Regions from separate parts of the Brevibacillus sp. Leaf182 genome, predicted to be linked through region 2. Evidence: predicted binding sites of a transcription regulator. Region 2 holds the regulator's gene; each other region holds the start of a gene.
What was found. Region 2 encodes LexA, which represses DNA repair genes until DNA is damaged. Its sites were predicted from a motif close to CGAACATATGTTCG; they were not measured.
Positions count from the first base shown of each region.

Region 1: the regulator LexA is predicted to act here: its motif matches at 2,580-2,593, upstream of ASG16_RS02865 (carbohydrate kinase).
Region 3: the regulator LexA is predicted to act here: its motif matches at 1,862-1,875, upstream of mmgA (acetyl-CoA C-acetyltransferase).

Region 1 covers NZ_LMPN02000014.1:163,018-169,452, forward strand. The annotation lists gene ASG16_RS02860 (pseudouridine-5'-phosphate glycosidase) at 507-1,433, opposite strand; gene ASG16_RS02865 (carbohydrate kinase) at 1,437-2,537, opposite strand; gene ASG16_RS02870 (MarR family winged helix-turn-helix transcriptional regulator) at 2,726-3,172, shown strand; gene ASG16_RS02875 (FMN-dependent NADH-azoreductase) at 3,308-3,934, shown strand; gene ASG16_RS02880 (DoxX family protein) at 4,010-4,396, shown strand; gene ASG16_RS02885 (pirin family protein) at 4,451-5,224, shown strand; gene ASG16_RS02890 (FMN-dependent NADH-azoreductase) at 5,436-6,062, shown strand; gene ASG16_RS02895 (FMN-dependent NADH-azoreductase) at 6,121-6,435, shown strand, end outside.
Region 2 covers NZ_LMPN02000037.1:579,084-585,518, forward strand. The annotation lists gene ASG16_RS29580 (HelD family protein) at 1-1,815, opposite strand, end outside; gene crcB (fluoride efflux transporter CrcB) at 1,854-2,219, opposite strand; gene ASG16_RS29590 (DUF896 domain-containing protein) at 2,317-2,514, opposite strand; gene yneA (cell division suppressor protein YneA) at 2,591-2,929, opposite strand; gene lexA (transcriptional repressor LexA) at 3,092-3,715, shown strand; gene ASG16_RS29605 (DUF456 domain-containing protein) at 3,766-4,251, opposite strand; gene ASG16_RS29610 (DUF4269 domain-containing protein) at 4,359-4,967, shown strand; partial or broken gene ASG16_RS29615 (SOS response-associated peptidase) at 4,964-5,620, opposite strand; gene ASG16_RS29620 (GNAT family N-acetyltransferase) at 5,706-6,435, opposite strand, start outside.
Region 3 covers NZ_LMPN02000015.1:203,806-210,240, reverse strand. The annotation lists gene ASG16_RS03905 (hypothetical protein) at 1-1,063, shown strand, start outside; gene ASG16_RS03900 (hypothetical protein) at 1,118-1,711, shown strand; gene mmgA (acetyl-CoA C-acetyltransferase) at 1,927-3,105, shown strand; gene ASG16_RS03890 (3-hydroxybutyryl-CoA dehydrogenase) at 3,121-3,972, shown strand; gene ASG16_RS03885 (acyl-CoA dehydrogenase) at 4,186-5,328, shown strand; gene ASG16_RS03880 (acyl-CoA dehydrogenase) at 5,364-6,435, shown strand, end outside.

The DNA of each region.
Region 1 (6,435 bases), on a different contig from region 2:
ACGAAGCCCTGCCACATGTTTTCCAGTCGCCTTTTTCCTCACTGCGTTCGGGCGGTCTCCTTCCAAACATATGGCAGTACTTCTTAACAGCGAAGATTTTGGCCGCACTTTTAAACCATAATGTGAGTTTGTACGGAGGAGTTACAACCAAGATAATTTTTTGAATTTGAGGAAGTCTTCTAAGTAACCCTCTTGAGACAGCTTTCAAGATGTTAACCACAGAGCTGCGCAGGAAGAAGCGCATTTCCAGTCCTAGCGCCTCTGGAGCCCGACCCAGCTTCGGAATCAATGGCGGGGATTTTCAGCTTCAACCTCTGCGAATACATCATCGAAACTCTACTTTTGAAGCGCTCCCGACATTTATTCCGAAGCGGACAGTCTAACCCCTTTTGGGGCGTAGGCCGAAGCGTAGACGGAAATGCGCTTCTTCCCCCCACTACAGCCGCTAAAAAACAAAAAAAAGCCCCCGGATTAACCGAGGGCAATTGTTCGATCTTCGCTCTCTCTTATTTACCTTGATTCGCTTCTTTCTGATAAGCTGCCGCGATTTTCGCAGCTACTTCAGCATTGTGTTTCACCAGCGCGATGTTCGTTGCCAAGCTCTTGCCTTCTGTCAGCTTTTTCACTTTATCGAGCATGAATGGCGTTACCTGTTTACCTGCAATGTTGTTTTCTTTTGCTTCTGCGAGTGCTTTTTGGATCACTGCCTCGATTTCCTGGTGATTCAGTGCATCGGATTCTGGCACTGGGTTCGCGATGATCATACCGCCTTTGAGTCCCAGATCCCATTTGGTGTTCATCATCTTACCGACTTCTTCCGGTGTATCGATGCGCATGTCTACGCCAAATCCGCTTTCGCGAGCGAAGAAGGATGGGAATTCATCTGTGCGGTATCCCACAACTGGTACACCTTGCGTTTCCAAATATTCGAGTGTGCGGCCGATATCGAGGATCGATTTCGCCCCTGCGCATACTACAGCTACATCTGTTTGCGCCAGCTCAGTCAGGTCAGCAGATACGTCCCAAGTGATTTCGCCTTCACGGTGTACGCCGCCGATACCGCCAGTTGCAAACATGTGGATGCCAGCCATCTCAGCTGCGATCATGGTAGCGGCTACTGTAGTCGCACCGATTTTACCACTAGCTAAAATGTAAGCGAAGTCGCGACGGCTTACTTTTGCTACATTTTTGTTCGTCGCAAACTCTTCCAGCTCGCTGTCAGTCAAACCGATTTTGATTTTGCCGTCCATGATCCCGATCGTAGCTGGTACGGCACCGTTGTCGCGAATGATTTGCTCTACTTCTTTTGCCATTTCAATGTTTTGCGGATATGGCATACCGTGCGAAATAATCGTCGTCTCCAGTGCAACTACCGGCAGGTTGTTCTCCAGTGCGTGGCGTACTTCCTCAGTAAAGGTCAAATATTGTTTCATCTCTTATCGCTCCTTTTCGAATTGTTCTACGGCCAGTTCCAATTGATCTGCTTTTAATAGAGGAGATACGGACTGCTCTGTTTGCAATGTCAGAGCGGATGCTGCCAATCCAAGGCGGCACGCTCTCTGGAAAGACTCTCCGTTTACAATGCCATACAAGAGTCCCGACGCGAACGCATCTCCCGCCCCTGTTACATCTACCACTTCCGTTGGGTATGGAGACATATGCTCCTCAACGTCCTCGGATTGATAATAAATTCCTTCTTCGCCCAAGGTCACGATGACGTGCTTGACGCCTCGTTCCCTGATCTTGCGGCAAGCCTCGGCGCATTCTTCGATCGTCGTGATCTTCATGCCAGCCATCAGCTCGGCTTCTTCGCGATTCGGCAAAATCGCTTCTACTCCGTCCAATTGCTGTGGGAGCTTCTTAGCTTTTATTGAAGAGACCGGGTCAACGAAAAGCAGGATGTTTTCCTCCCGGCAACGTTCGATGATGTAGGCCAAGCAGTCCGCCGGAATGTTTGTATCGATGAAAACTACATGGGCTGCTGCAATGTGCGACCATTTCTCCGCGAACATCTCCGGTGTGAGAGCATCGTAAATATCCATGTTCGCCAAGGAAACAACCATCTCTCCATCAATATCGAGAAGCGCCGTATACGTTCCCGTACGCTGTGTAGGCAGTCGCCACACTTGGCTGATGTGCACCCCGTGCTTTTTCGTCTCCTGCAAGAGCCATTCGCCTTCTTTGTCCTCACCAATGCTGGTGATGAGGGACGTATTGCAGCCAAGACGACCGAGGTTCTCCGCGATATTCCGTGCCACCCCTCCACACGATTCCATAATCGTTACGGGATTGGATGATTGTAGACGCACCTGTTGCTTGCCGCGTGCTTTGCGGTCCAGGTTGGCCCCACCGATACAAGCAATCATTCCTTCATCACGAAGTACATAAGCCCGTCCCTTGATTTCCCCGCGTTTGGTCAACTGTGCGATGTAGCCAGCTACCGCTGAACGTGAGATGCCAATCAGATCAGCCAGCTCCTGTTGCGTGATAAAAGGATTTTGCCGGATATGATGAAGGATCTGCATGTCTTTTTCCACGGTCATCCTCCTTTCTTCTGTTTCGCTTTCACAGCTCGTTTACAAACAAAAGTTTATCATGAAGACAACTGTTTGTACAAGCGTGTTTTTTATTTTATTTTTTATCCCAATTTGACAAATAGGAATACGATCATGTAGGATTATCTTAAATTAGAGATATCGAAATTTCGATCTATAGGAGGGTCCATATGTCTGACAAACCACTGCGAAATGATCCCCTCGATCTTTTTGTAGTTTTATCAAGGTCATACAACTGGGTTACCGCTCACTCCAATCGTCACATTCGCGAGCATGGACTTAATCCGACTGAATTCGGGGTACTAGAGGTATTATTTCATAAAGGTCCTCAACCATTGCAGCAAATTGGCGAAAAAATCTTGATCTCCAGCGGAAACATCACATACGTTGTGGACAAACTCGAAAAGAAGCAACTGCTCATTCGCAAGCCCTGTTCGGCAGACCGCCGCGTCATTTATGCGGAACTCACAGAAAAAGGGCATCAATTTTTGTCCGAAATCTTCCCTCCTCATCAACTCGCCATTGAGAAAGCGATGGAAGGTCTCACACCAGAAGAACAGCGTCAAGCCATCGAACTGCTAAAAAAGTTGGGACGCACTGCTCAGGCTACTTATTAGATGAGCAGTCCCCTCCTACCACTACAATCGTTTCAAAAAAGTGTTGACAAACGATCTGATACGTAATAATCTTAAAATCAAGATTTATGCATTAAAAGTTAGCGACTTACTAAATGGAAGGGGAATAAATTTTTCATGAGTAAAGTACTTTTTATTAAAGCAAACGATCGCCCAGTTGAGCAGGCAACAAGTGTAAAGCTGTACGAAGCTTTCACCAAAACATACAGAGAGACACATCCAAACGATGAAATCGTTGAGTTGGATCTGTTTGCTGAAAACCTCCCTTATTACGGCAACGATATGCTGACTGCTATGTGGAAAGCAGGCAACGGCATTGAGCTGTCTGCTGATGAGCAAAAACGTGCTGACTTGGTTAACAAATACCTGAACCAGTTTACAGAAGCAGACAAAATCGTATTTGCTTTCCCAATGTGGAACTTCACTGTTCCTGCAGTTCTGCACTCCTATATGGATTACCTCTCCCAAGCAGGCAAAACATTCAAGTACACTGCTGAAGGTCCAGTTGGTCTGATGGGCGACAAAAAAGTAGCTCTGTTGAGCGCACGCGGTGGCGTTTATTCCGAAGGGCCTATGGCTGAGATTGAAATGGCAAACAAATACGTTCGCACGATCCTCGGCTTCTGGGGCATCAGCAATGTAACTGAAGTGATCGTAGAAGGTCACAACCAATTCCAAGACAAAGCAGCTGAGCTCGTTGCAGCTGGTGTAGAAAAAGCAGCAAAACTGGCGGAATCCTTCTAAGGCCCGCCAGCCTTTTTGGACAAATATCTCAAAATAAAGATATACTAATTAAAAACAATTAAGGAGAGATGAAAAGTGTTGGATACTGGATTGTTATTGATTCGTTTAGTCATTGGTTTGACGTTTGCAGGTCATGGTGCGCAGAAGCTGTTTGGCTGGTTTGGCGGTTATGGTTTGAAAGGAACAGGCGGCTGGCTGGATTCCATCGGAGTAAAACCTGGCGTAGCTATGGCCTTTGTCGCTGGATTCGCTGAACTCGTTGGCGGTCTGATGTTTGCGGCAGGCGTAGGTATCTGGGCAAGTTCTATTTTGCTTGCTTTCACAATGCTGGTTGCCATTCTGAAAGTACACGGTCAAAATGGATATTGGGTCACACAAAACGGATTCGAATACAACCTCACGTTAATCGCCGTTGTTATTGGTGTAGCGTTGATCGGTCCAGGCGCATACGTTTTGTTTTAATGGTGACTCCTCACCACCCGTAAGTTAGCAATCGTACTAAGGGAGGAACATCAGATGGAAATCCGCGTCTATACACAGAACCAGCAAGCAAAAGGACATTTTGGCGACGGTGAAATCGTAGAGAACAAACCAATTGGCTTCCCTCATGAAGGCTCCGTTGTCAAACGGGTAGGACCACTATTTTACTGGGCATGGGCAAAATCACTGAAGACATTTGAAATTCCGCTGCACCCTCACTCCGGCTTCGAAATTTTGTCGTACGTCCTTACAGGGACAGTCGGACATCGGGACACGCTCGGAAATCTTCAAGAGGTGTCGACAGGCGGCGCGCAGATCATGCAAACCGGTTCAGGCGCGTACCATGCAGAAGAGCTTGGCAAGGATACGGAAATGTTTCAAATCTGGTTTGAACCGCATCTCGCACAAACGACGAAGCAACCTCCGACTTACCATCAATATGATCATGAGGAGTTTCCGTCTGAGGATGCAGATGGTGTGCAAGTAAAACACATCATCGGATCGTCTGCTCCCATTCAGTTGGTCACCGATTCCTTGATGCTCGACATTACGATTCCCGCTGGAAAATCGTATGCAAAAGAACTCCCGGCTGGTTATGCTCACGCAGTCGTCATAGTGGAAGGGAACGGAAGCGTTGCAGAGAAAGCAATTGTCAGCGAGAACCACACCCCGGCAACCAAAGGTGACTTTGTTGTTCTCTCCTCCGAGGAAAGCAACACAGCCATCTACCAAGCATCAACGGATGCCCCGCTCCGCCTGGTGTTGATTCAAGTACCCACTGAAGTTGATTATCCACTTTATCGTAAATAATCTACTCTTCCAAACGCCCTTATCCTATCATCAAACCCGACCGTCACATTTTTGTGACGGTCTTTTTCGTTTTCGTATAAAAAGTGGTACGAACTGCTACGGCTAGTTAAAAAATGTTGACAAATGATCTGACACGTAATAACCTTAAGAACAAATATTTACTTAATAAATATTAGTAACTAACAAAAATATATAGGAGATGGGTATTTTTATGAGTAACGTCCTTTTTATCAAGGCGAATAATCGCCCGGTTGAGCAAGCTATCAGTTTGCAGCTTTACGAAGCTTTTACGAAAACGTACAGAGAAACTCATCCGAATGACGAAATCACTGAGTTGGATCTGTTTGCTGAAAACCTTCCATACTATGAAAATGAATTGATCACAGCTATGGGAAAAGCAGGTAAAGGTATCGAAATGACTGCGAAAGAGCAAAAAGATGCTGACTTCGTGAACAAATACTTGAAGCAGTTTGAAAAAGCAGACAAAGTGGTTATGGCATTTCCGTTGTGGAACCTCACAATTCCTGCTGTTCTGCAAACTTACTTTGCTTACCTCACGCAAGCAGGCAGAGCGTTCAAATACACATCGGAAGGCTCAGTCGGTCTGATGGGTGACAAAAAAGTGGCTCTGCTGAGCGCACGCGGTGGCGTTTATTCCGAAGGCCCTTTGGCTGACATGGAAATGGCAAACAAATATGTTCGCACCCTTTTAAACTACTGGGGTATCAGCGATATAACGGAAGTAATCGTAGAAGGCCATCACCAATTCTCAGACAAAGCAACTGAGCTTGTTGCAGCTGGAGTAGAAAAAGCAGCAAAACTGGCGGAATCCTTCTAAGGACCGTCGCGTCATTGATGCAAAGCTGACAGACAAAAATAGAGAGGATGAAATTTTCATGAGTAACGTACTTTTTATCAAAGCAAATGATCGTCCTGTTGAGCACGCTATAAGTGTTCAGCTTTACGAAGCTTTTATGAAAACCTACAGACAAACCCATCCAAATGACACAATTACTGAATTGGATCTGTTCGCGGAAAACCTCCCATACTATGGCAATAACCTGATCACTGTTATGTTGAATGCAGGCAAAGGTATCGAAATGACTGCTGAAGAGCAAAAAGATGTCGACTTCGTAAGTAAATACTTGAACCAATTTATAGAGGCAGACAAAATTGTGATAGCCTTCCCATTGTGGAACCTCACAATTCCT
Region 2 (6,435 bases):
ATGTCGCAAAACCGGTTTTGCCAATACCGTCTCGGGCAATTCAATCTGCCGCAACACTTCATTGGCACAACGCATGATCTCAATTGTCGAACGATAGCTTTGCGACAACGTGTAATAGGAAGGAAACATCTGTGCAAAAATGCCCTTTGTCAACTCTTCCCAGGCATGAATCCCTCGATAGCTATGAATGCCTTGCGCAATATCTCCCACAATCGTTAACGAGTTTCGCTTGGTTGCCAATGCAATGACGGCTATTTCCAGCGCACTCAAGTCTTGTGCCTCATCCACAACCGTATGATCAAAATGCTCTGCCTTATTCATACCTTCAACAATATGCTGCAAATATAGCAATGGCGCGATATCTTCTGGCTCCAATCTCTCCTCTGCAAACAGTGCAGCACTTGACTGCGTCACATCACGCACAACTTCGTCTGAAATGTCAGCAGGTACGAGCTTGCGTAGCAATTCCTCGTCAGCAATCAACTCGCGATAAGCCGCGAAGATTTCCAGTCTTGGAAACGAAGTCAGGTACGTATCCAGTATTTGCTCCAGCATTTTCTCGAATTTGTACAAGCCTTCTTTGTCCAAATCGACTTTTCGCTCTCGCAAATGAGCAAACAATTGCTTGTTCATTTCTTGTTTCAAATGCTTGCGAAGCGCTTCTACTCGGCGATGATACGGCATATTCGCGAATAACTCCAAAAAGCATTGACGAATAAAATCACCCGGAATGGAAAAGACTTGCTTCGTCTTGTTGTATAAAAAGCTGAGCTTCTTAAAAGGAATTCTTGTGTCGACGATATGACGAATGTATTGCTCAAGCGCCTCCCGACAAGCGAGTGATCCTTTGAAGCGAAGTCTGTTTCGCGTCATTTCTTGCTGGCGCTCATCCTGCCCCTCTTCGAAGAACAATTGAAGGGGCTTATCAGGACTCACGATTTTCCATCCTTTTGGCAGCAGAGGCTTCACAAGACGCGCTGCCCAATCTACAAAGGTAGACTGTTGAACGTCATCGACGCCCAGCTCAGGCAAAACCTCGGAGATATAGGTAAGAAACATCCGGTTAGGTGCAAACACCATGAACTTTTTGGACATCATGGAATCCTGGTAGTTATAAATCAAATAGGAGAGTCGGTGCAGGGCGATGGTCGTTTTTCCGCTCCCTGCTACTCCTTGCACAACAATGGGCCGTTCTTTTTCCGCCCTGATAATATCATTTTGCTCAGATTGAATCGTTGCGACGATGTCTTTTAGCCTGCTATCGTTCGCCTGATTCAGATTGGCTGCCAAAAATTCATCGATGAAGCCCTCTTGCAAAAACTCATCGGGATGCCCCATCTCACGGTTAATTGTTTCTTTTACTGCTCCATCATAGATGCCGACGATCTTTCCGTCTTCGATCGCAAAATTACGCTTTAATCGAACTTCACCACGTACGATCTCGCGTCCCATCCGGTAAAACGCGTCTTTGCTCTCACCGGAATAATAAAGACTGGCGATAGGCGCACGCCAATCCACGACGACAGAATCAAACGTATCGCTGCGTACAATTCCCCGTTTTCCTATGTAGACCTGATCCAGCTCGTAGATTTCATCCTTCAAGAAATCCACTCTGCCGAAATAAGGCTTCTCTCGCCCTTGATCTTCTAGGTAACGCAAATCCTTTGCCTTATTATAGTTAACGACCTGTTTCACATAGTCATCTGTTGCCTCGCGAATATCATTGCGAAGCTGCTCCATTTCTTCGTCGATCGCTGAAATGGTATCATCCAGCTTTTTTTGTTCCAATTCATAATCACGATGCTGTGTACTCACAATCATTCCCCCTCACATGTATCGTGTCATTGAACGTATTAGGACCATTGCCTAGCCAGCCATATTCCAACCGCACAAGAAAGTAGTCCGACTCCCAAACTGAGAAGTGCGTACAAAGTGCCACGCAACAAGTGGCCTTCTCCCCAAAAAGAGACCACTTCCAAGGAGAAGCTAGAGAACGTCGTAAATCCTCCCATGACCCCCGTTGCAAATAAAAGATAGAGTGTCGGAGATAACATGCCACGTTCTTTCCCTAGCACGAACAAGATGCCGATGATCAACGATCCACAAACATTGGCGATCCAGGTTCCCCACGGCCATCCCGGCTGGTTTGCGAGTAAAGACAATAGATAGCGCAAAAGAGAGCCAACTGCTCCTCCAACCGCCACAGCTATCCAGGCCATCGCTTTCCCTCCTTGGCTATCAAAGCTGTTATGTATGTCACAGAAAAAGACACCCTAGCGTCAAGCGAGGATGTCTGTCGTATCAGTAATTGTTATCTTACTGTTTTGGCTTATTTTCTTCAAGGTCTTCCACATAACGGATGGAATCCAAATTTGCTCTCAATGAAAGCTTAACGGCGTCAATGTACTTTTGGCGCAATGCTTTTTGTTCGAGCTTTTCCTCTTCGGTCAAACCTTCTTCGCGAGATTTTTTGACCAATTCGTTAATGCGTTTAATTTCTGCGTCAGATACCACTGCTGGTTCCTCCCACTCTGTAGTAGTGCCGCTTCATTATACCACATTCGAATGATCCCGCAAGACAGCCGAACACTTACGGAGTATCAGGAAGGATGAGAGTCTGACCTGGATAAATCCTGTTGCTCTCTAATCCGTTCGCATCTTTAATCTCTATTATATAGTCGCGAACATCCATATGCTGATCTGGATTGTATTGAACAGCTAATGACCATAGGCTATCTCCAGATTGTACGGTTACTTCTATACCTTGTGGCTCCTCTATTGGCGAAGAAGCAAACACTAGTTCGGTCAACAAATAAAAAAAGAGAGTAAATGTAATAAGAAACAAGAGAGCTTGTCCTCTCGTGATACCAAAACGAACACGGCGTTCTTCTTTTTTCTCGAAACGATTACGTACTGTCGATGAATTCATAATAATGGCCTCCTCACAAACATACGTTCTGATCACTTGTAACCTCATGATAAATGAGAACATATGTTCATGTCAACAAATAATCGAACTTATGTTTGTCGAACGCAAGCTCCCATGGTATAATATAGGAAAATATGTTCGAGAAATCAGGGGTGTCTTTCTATGTCAAAATTATCGAGTAGACAACAAGCCATCATCGAGTTCATACGAAAGGAAGTTCGTGATAAAGGATATCCGCCATCTGTACGTGAAATCGGAGAGGCTGTTGGACTAGCTTCCAGCTCAACAGTACATGGGCATTTGGCACGCTTGGAGAAAAAAGGCCTCATTCGTCGAGATCCAACCAAACCTCGCGCCATCGAATTGCTATCTGATGAAGATCGTTTTCAAGACAATTTCGAAGACTCTGTCGTCCGTGTGCCAGTAATCGGAAAAGTAACCGCTGGACAACCGATTACTGCCATTGAGGATGTGGAAGAATACTTCCCGCTTCCAGACAATATCGTGACTTCTGACAAGGTTTATATGCTGCGCGTCTCCGGGAACAGTATGATTGATGCCGGGATTCTCGATGGAGATTACGTAATCGTTCGCCAACAGCACGTAGCAAACAATGGTGACATCGTCGTAGCGATGACAGAAGAAGACGAAGCGACCGTCAAAAGATTTTTCAAAGAAAAGAACCACTTCCGTCTCCAACCGGAAAATGCCACGATGGAACCGATCATTCTGGAGCATGTCACCATTCTCGGTAAAGTCATTGGTGTTTATCGACTCATTCACTAATTTCCACGTAAAAAAGGACAGCCTCGGCTGTCCTTTTCGTTTTCTGTATATTATCTGGCGACAAAAAACCAGATGATCATCGTAACTTGCAAGATGACTTTTACGACTGCACTGCCCAAAAATCCGATTAATGAACCTACGCCCGCTTTCACTGCTCGCTCCATCGATTGCTTCTGCACCATTAATTCTACGAGAACGACGAATACGAACGGCAAAATCAGCATACCAAACGGTGGGAAAACGAAAATCCCAAGAATAATTCCGACCGCAGCAGCAATGGACGACCATTTGGACCCTCCGTACCTTTTCACGAAGTACATGTTCGTCAGTAAGTCAGCACCGTAAAGCAGAATACTGAGAACGACCATTCCCCACCAAAAGGATGCCGGCAATCCCGCTCCCGGATCTGCAATGAAAAAGTGATAGAGCAAAAAGCCCGCCCACAGTAATATCGTATCAGGTAAAACAGGTAAAAAAATTCCTGCAATGCTTAGCAAGAACAATAACACAACCACTACCCACAAAAATATTTCCATCTACTACACTCCCTTCATCTAGGTATACGAGTGATGACCGATTTCGTTGCGTACTTATTCACTTTTGTCTAAACTATTTCAAAAGAAAGTAGAATGGAGGTAGTCTCATGAGAAATTGGCATGATCTTTCTTACTTGGGTAGAGGAACGATGCGCCAAAAAGCGGCGTGGGAAGCGATACAACAGACCCACATCATGGAGGTACTATCCGAATTCCGTCCAGTGCTTGCCGGAACCATCCCATTAGACATAGACGTTATGCAAAGCGATTTGGATATTATTTGCGAGAGTCACGATCTGGAACAGTTTGAGCAAGCTGTTCGTACAGCTTTTGGCTGCTTACCCGAATTTGAAGTGACACACCTAGATGTAAAAAGTACTCCCACGTGCGTGATCTCGTTTTTCGTAGCTGACTTTTGGTTTGAATTGTTTGCTCAACCAGTAGCTGTCGAAAAGCAAAATGCCTATCGTCATATGGACATCGAAGCACGATTGTTAGACATAGGAGGCTTGGATGCGAACCAACATATCAGAGCTCTGAAGCAAACTGGCATCAAAACAGAGCCTGCATTTGCTCGATACTTTCATATTCCGGGTGATGATCCATACGAGGCTTTGTTGCAATTAGAGTCGTTAACCGAACAGGAATTACGACAAAGAGTTCAGGTCCTACGAAAGGATTCATCTTCAAACAATGAGCCGATCTCTACTTCTTAAATGCAGGAAGGATCATCATTTTTCGTGCTGCCCACTTTAGTGGATACCGGATACACCATCATCTCGCTGGAATCATAGGGGGTAAACAGCCACTGGAGCTGCAACCGATCATACTTCTCTCGATCAAGCCATAAGTCCTCGTCCTCTTTCTTTAAAATGACAGGCATCCGCTCATGTATATTTTCGATGAGCTCATTCGCCTTTGTCGTAACAATCGTGCAGGTATGTACTTTTTCTCCCTCTTGATTCATCCACGTATCATACAGGCCAGCAAAAGCAAATGGTTCCCCGGTTTTCATCATGATCCGTATCGGTTGCTTCCCTGTGAGGGCGTTCATCCACTCATAAAAGCTGTCAGCAGGAAGGATTTATCGTTTTCGGGCAAAAAGCTGTTTGAATGTGGGCTTTTCATTTAACGTCTCGCAACGCGCATTGATCATTTTGTAGCTGCTCTTCTCATCGGCAGCCCAGGACGGCACTAACCCCCATCTCAACTGACCCATACGTCGTTCGCCACGATCAGCAATAATCGCTGGAATGAACTGACCTGGTGCAATATTGTACCGTGGCTTTGCATCAAATGGAATGACTTCGATTTGGAATCGTTCCTTCCATTTCTCCAAGTTCGTTACGAGAGTAAAACGGCCGCACATGCTTTTCCCTTCACATCCTTCCATACTGGACGTCTCCTCATCCCTTCTATTTTACTGTTTCACCTGATGTGTCATTTCAAACCTTTTATGCGTGTGAAGTAAGTGGAAAACGAAAATGTTCTGTCTCCATTTTTAACGAGGGACGAACAAATAAGACATCATCCGTCGTTTTCATCAAAGAAGATTGGATTTTCTCATTCTCACTATCCGGCATAAAGTGAAAATGAATGATCGTTGTCTCAGCCGTTACCAAATGGGAAATGACCGCTTCTATATCAACTGGCTTTTTACTTACAAGATCAAATACATGCAGTTGGTCGTCTTCTCGTTCCAATAAGACAATCACATCCTCCTCCTCGACGTAATAGATCGCATCCCGAAAAACAAGAAGAAAGTAAAACATCAACAGATGCTCGCTATCCTTGACGGCCAGCCTCGATGAAACGGGGATTCGTTTAGCAGCAACTTCCTTCATGACGATAAAATCAGCCTCGTTATCAACATCTAGCTTGCGCAAGACTGATTTTTGTCCTACTTTCTCTTTTAAATCAGATGCCAGTAAGCGAAAACTACTTTCCTGTACTCTCTCAAATCCGAACTTCGGATAAAAATCGAGTACGGTATCATTGGCATACAAATAGATAAAATCGTATTCCTTCTCACAAGTTTCAAGAATATGGTTCATCAATTTCGCTGCCAACCCTTGGTTGCGGTAAGCTGGATGTGTCATGACCGTTCCGATCTGAAGTGCCTGATAGTCCTTCCCATTGGATGTCACGATCATCTTACTGGCAGAAGCGTTAGCAATAACCTGA
Region 3 (6,435 bases), on a different contig from region 2:
GTCAAAGCTGGAGGAGCAGATTCGGATGAGTATCAAGGATAAACGCAAAAAAAGGTTTCCATTCACCTACCCGCTCGGTGCTGCGGTTGTCGCAGTTGTACTTGTCGCTACCCCTTACTGGTTGCAAAAGGAAGGTACGAGTGCAGTCCCTGTGAAGGAAACGTCTGTCCAGCCAAGTATGAATCAAAATCCCTCTCCCAACTCAGATGCCCGTGCTTTAGACGATCAGAAGATTAAGGAAACAGCAGAGGAGATTTTCGGAATCTTGCAAGTTGGCATGACACAAGATCAAGTCAAAGAAAAGCTGCAGTTTCCTCATATCGTTATCGACGAGTATGGCGGAAGCGGGGACGATTACTCGGATGAGTACTGGGGCTACAACATTTTCGCAAAAGAAGGGTACCAGCGAAAAGAGGACTGGGTATTGGAAGAGACAGAAGGTTTGCTGAATAGAGACTTGGGTTTGGAACTGTTGATTTTTTGGAGGGATAAAAAGGTCAATGGCTATGGCTTAAGCTATGTTCAAGGTAAAGAGATTCATAGCTTTGGCTTAAACAGATCCGGGACCTATTCTGAAAGCATCTCGAAAGGGACCTCAAATTCCAACGAAGAGTATAACGATACACCAGACCCCTCAACCCTATTTGATTTAAAAGACGATGAAAAAGAGCAGCGTTATTTTGCTTATATGGAAATGGAAGAGAAAAATGATGAGTTATGGCGTGGGCTGTCTCCGATTGATATTTTGAAGCTTTACGTGCAAGCACAGAAAGATGATGAGCTTGAAATCATGTACGCCTTGCACAATAACGATGATGGAGTCGAAAAGCCCACACTTGAGCAGTTTTTGGAGGAAATAAAGAAAGATCCGATAGGCGCACGAAATAGTGCGAGGCATTTAGACAAACTGCTTGAACAGGGAAGCAGCATGTCGGTTGAGAACATTTCTGACAAGGAAGCGGTTGTCTGGATTTCGTTTAAGGACAACATTGAGAAGGTCGGCTATCGCATGGAGAAAAACAAAAAGGGAATCTGGAAAGTCGGTTGGAGAGCTTTGCAATAATAGAGGCTAGGTGTGTTGTGAAGACACGTAAAAGGACAATAGGAGTGGATACAGTTGAAACGAAGAATCACAGGGATCACCATTGCGGTTGCAGCAGGCTTAATCGTCGGAGGTTGCTACTCCTCTAGTTCGAGTGCAGCTACCGAGCCTACACAGCCGCCAGTTGTAGAGCAAAAACAAGCGGAAGCAGAGCCTAAGGTCATTCTCGATGAAAAATTTCTGAAGTCTCTTGAAAAGAACGAAATAAACGGCTTTCCTATCGCAATCGGCATGAAAAAGGAAGAGGTCATTTCCCTTTATGGAAAAGTCACCAAAGAGGATTTCTGGAATGGTGGGATCTATCACGATTTTGAAAAGCTGAAAGGCGGATCTGTCCTCTTCGACGGAAAGGATCGTGTATACGGGATCGAGTTAGCAGCGCAACATCTGAGCGAAATGAATCTGGGATCGATCATCAAGAAAGTGGGCAAACCTTCAGAGCAAGGGTGGAGCGATCTCAGGGAAGAGTATGTTATTTATTATGAAGCGGCAGATAACCTCGTCTATATTTATGCAGCGGACGAGAAGCTTCCTGCGGGAAAAGTCAGAAATGCAGACAGAATCCAAATCATCAACAAAAAAATGTACGATGAAGCACCCCCAGAGTAAACGTAAAAAAGCCAGTAAGAAGGCTTGCCAACGATAGTTGAATAAAGAGGCTCCAAGAAGTCAATCAAAACTCGACTTTTTGGACGCCTTCTTTTTTTCATTATTGATTGACTATTCGTACGGAAGACGGCAAAATAAAAGTATGCAAAATGAACGAACGCTCGATCAATTTAGTTTTTGTTGATGTGAAATATCATCCGAATGGAGGTCATTCGATGAAAACGGTTATTGTAGGGGCAGCGCGTACCCCGTTTGGTAAGTTTGGCGGAGCTTTGAAAGCGCTATCGGCAGTGGAACTCGGCTCCATTGTAATCAAGGAAGCAGTAGAACGCGCTGGCATTTCCGGCGATCAGGTGGACGAAGTGATCATGGGTATGGTTTTGCAGGCAGGCGCAGGTCAGGTGCCCTCACGCCAGGCGGCTCGCAAGGCTGGTTTGCCGTGGAATGTAGCGAGTGAGACGATCAACAAAGTATGTGCGTCCGGGATGCGTGCAGTGACGATGGGGGATCAGATCATTCGCGCAGGGGACGGAGAAATCATCGTCGCGGGCGGCATGGAGAGCATGAGCAACGCACCGTATGCATTGCCGGATGCACGTAACGGAATGCGGATGGGAGATTCGACCGTTCGCGATCTCATGATGTACGATGGCCTCACTTGCCCGTTTCATCAAGTGGCGATGGCTGTTCATGGCAGCAATGTGGCGGAAGAGAACGGGATTACGCGAGAAGAGCAGGATGCGTGGGCGCTGCGCAGCCAGCAGAGAGCCGCACAAGCGATGGAAAAGGGACTCTTTGCCGACGAGCTCGTCTCGGTTTCCATTCCGCAAAGAAAAGGGGAGCCACTGCAAGTAACTGTCGATGAAGGACCACGTCCGGATACGACCGAGGAAGGATTGGCGAAGCTGCCACCCGTGTACAAAAAGGACGGAACAATCACGGCAGGCAATGCGCCGGGAATCAACGACGGAGCGGCAGCAATGGTGCTGATGTCAGACGCGAAAGCACAACAGTTGGGGATCAAGCCGCTTGCGACGATACTGGGACACGCCGCGGTCGGCGCAGAGGCTCCTTATATCGCGACAACTCCGGGGCTTGCGATCAACAAGCTCTTGGAAAAGACAGGTGTCTCGCTTTCGGAGATCGATCTATTTGAGGTAAACGAAGCATTTGCCGCAGTGATTTTGACAAGTGGCAAAATCGTTGGCTGGGACGCAGAGAAAGTGAATGTAAACGGGGGAGCGATTGCGTTCGGACACCCGATTGGCGCGAGTGGCGCTCGGATCATTATGCACCTCGCCTATGAATTGAAAAGACGAGGCGGCGGTTTGGGAGTCGCGGCAATTTGCAGTGGTGCCGCACAGGGTGACGCCATCTTGATTAAAGTAGAGTAAGGGAGGCCTTTTTGCATGAACGTACAAACGATTATGGTCATCGGAGCAGGACAGATGGGCAGCGGAATTGCCCAAGTAGCGGCGCAGGCTGGCTTTCGCGTTTATTTAAACGACGTCCAGCAAGCATTTGTGGAACGCGGCCTGGCTACGATTACGAAAAACTTGTCGCGCAACGTGGAAAAAGGCAAGCTCAGCGAAGCGGAAAAGGAAACGATTCTCGGTCGTTTGACACTGTCTACTGATCTGGCAGATGCGTCTGATGCAGATTTTGTGGTAGAAGCAGTGACGGAAAACATGGCGGTCAAAACGCAAATCTTTTCCAAGCTGGATGAGGTATGTCCGCCGCATACAGTGCTCGCGAGCAATACATCCTCCCTGCCAATTACAGAGATTGCCGCAGTTACGAAGCGTCCGGAAAAAGTCATCGGGATGCATTTTATGAACCCCGTTCCCGTAATGAAACTGGTTGAGATCATTCGTGGGCTGCAAACATCCGATGAGGTCTATCAACTGACAGAAGATTTGTCCAAACAAATGAGCAAGGTACCCGTGAGCGTAAACGATTTCCCTGGTTTTGTGTCCAATCGGGTACTGATGCCAATGCTGAATGAAGCGATTTATTGCGTGTACGAAGGAGTTGCAACACCGGAAGCGATCGATGAAGTCATGAAGCTGGGCATGAACCATCCGATGGGGCCGCTTCAGTTGGCTGATTTCATCGGGCTGGACACTTGCCTCTACATTATGGAGGTACTGCACGAAGGGTTCGGTGATTCGAAATACCGCCCATGCCCATTGCTGCGCAAGTATGTCAAAGCAGGTTGGCTTGGCAAAAAATCCGGTCGTGGTTTCTACGTGTACAACTAGGCAAGGTAGTTCAAAAAGTCATCTTTTGATCACGAAGTAGTACTGAAAGCGTATGCGACGTCGAAAGTGGCGTACACCTTCGAAGTCCGGTGCTCATGTAGTTCTCTACATTCCGCTCCTCCTTCTTCAGGTTCTCGCCACTTTCTCGGTGCTGAAATGACGACTTTTTGAACTTTTGCTAGAGAGGACTTTTCGCAGAAAGGTAGGACGGACATGGATTTCCGATTGAACGAAGAGCAAGAGATGATGCGCCGCATGGTGCGAGATTTTGCCCAGAAAGAGATCGCACCTTTTGTCCCGGTGATGGAAGAGACGGACCAGTTCCCGCGTCAGATCCTGAAAAAGATGGGCGAGATGGGGCTCATGGGCATTCCGATCGCCGAAGAGTGGGGAGGAGCAGGAGCGGACTTTATTTCCTACATTTTGGCCATTCACGAGATTTCCAAGGTGAGTGCGACAGTAGGCGTCATTTTGTCCGTGCATACCTCCGTCGGGACGAACCCGATTCTCTACTTCGGTACCGAGGAGCAAAAACGCAAATACGTGACGAAGCTTGCAAGTGGTGAATACCTCGGGGCTTTTGCCTTGACCGAGCCGCATGCAGGTTCTGATGCGAGCAGTATACGAACCACAGCCGTGAAAAAAGGCGACGAGTACATCCTGAACGGAAACAAAGTGTTCATCACGAACGGCGGAGAAGCAGATACGTATATCGCGTTTGCCGTAACTGACTCTACAAAGGGAACCAAGGGAATATCGGCCTTTATCGTAGACAAGGATACACCGGGCTTCTCGGTTGGGAAAAAGGAAAAAAAGATGGGACTGCACGGTTCCTACACGACAGAGCTCGTATTCGACAATGCGCGTGTGCCGGCTGCCAACCTGCTGGGGCAGGAAGGGGAAGGCTTCTGTATCGCGATGGCGAATCTGGATTCCGGACGAATCGGGATTGCTGCACAAGCCCTTGGCATTGCCGAAGCCGCAGTCCAGTACGCGACAGAGTATGCGCGGGAACGCAAGCAGTTCGGACAATCGATTGGCAAGCAGCAAGCCATCGCCTTCAAACTGGCTGACATGGCGACAAAAGCAGAAGTAGCCCGGTTGCTGGTATACCGAGCGGCGTGGCTGCGCAGTCAAGGAATTGCTTGTGGAATGGAAGCCTCGATGTCAAAACGTTTTGCCACTGACTCCGCGATGGAGCTCGCCACAGAAGCCGTGCAAATCTTTGGCGGCTATGGCTACACCAGAGAATATCCGGTTGAGCGTCTATTCCGGGATGCGAAAGTAACGCAAATCTATGAGGGTACCAACGAAATTCAGCGAATCGTTATCGCCAAGCATTTGCTTGCTGATTGATAGAAAAATGAACAGCACATGGGGGAGTGAACCATATGAATTTCCAACTGACGGAAGAACATGATATGATGCGCAAAATGATTCGCGACTTTGCAGAGAATCAAGTAGCTCCGACAGCAGCCGAGCGCGATGAAGAAGAGTGCTTTGATCGTTCCATTTTTGAGCAAATGGCTGAGCTTGGACTGACAGGCATTCCTTGGCCAGAACAATACGGCGGAGCAGGTGCAGATTACCTGAGCTACGTCATTGCAGTGGAAGAACTCTCCCGTGTGGATGCCTCCATCGGTGTGACACTGTCCGCACATGTTTCCTTGGCGAGCTGGCCGATTTACAAATTCGGGACAGAGGAGCAAAAGCAAAAGTTTTTGCGTCCATTGGCAGAAGGCAAGAAGATGGGGGCGTACTGTTTGACCGAGGCGGGATCTGGCTCTGATTCTGCTGGAATGCGCACGACAGCCGTACGCGATGGCGATCACTACATTTTAAATGGCACCAAAATTTTCATTACCAATGCAGGCGAAGCAGAAATCTACATCGTATTCGCGGTCACCCAACCAGAGCTGAAGCACAAAGGCATTACGGCTTTCATCGTTGAAAAAGGCACGGACGGCTTCACGATGGGGAAAAAGGAGAAAAAGCTGGGTATCCGTTCCTCGCCAACACTTGCGGTCAATTTTGAAGATGTGCGAGTGCCGGTAGAAAATAGGCTGGGCGAAGAAGGGCAAGGGTTCAAAATCGCGATGATGACATTGGACGGAGGAAGAAACGGTATCGCCGCTCAAGCATTGGGAATTGCACAAGGTGCGTACGAGCATGCGCGGAACTATGCCAAAGAACGCAGTCAGTTCGGCAAACCAATCGCTTCCTTGCAGGCAATTCAGTTCAAATTGGCAGACATGGCTACCAAGATCGAGGCATCCCGTTTGCTTACTTACCAAGCAGCGTGGTTGGAGGACCAAGGTCTACCATACGGCAAAGCATCTGCGATGTCCAAAGTATTTGCAGGGGATACAGCAATGGAAGTAACAACTGAGGCTGTTCAGGTTTTCGGTGGTTACGGCTACACGCGGGAGTATCCAGTGGAGCGCTTCATGCGTGATGCCAAAA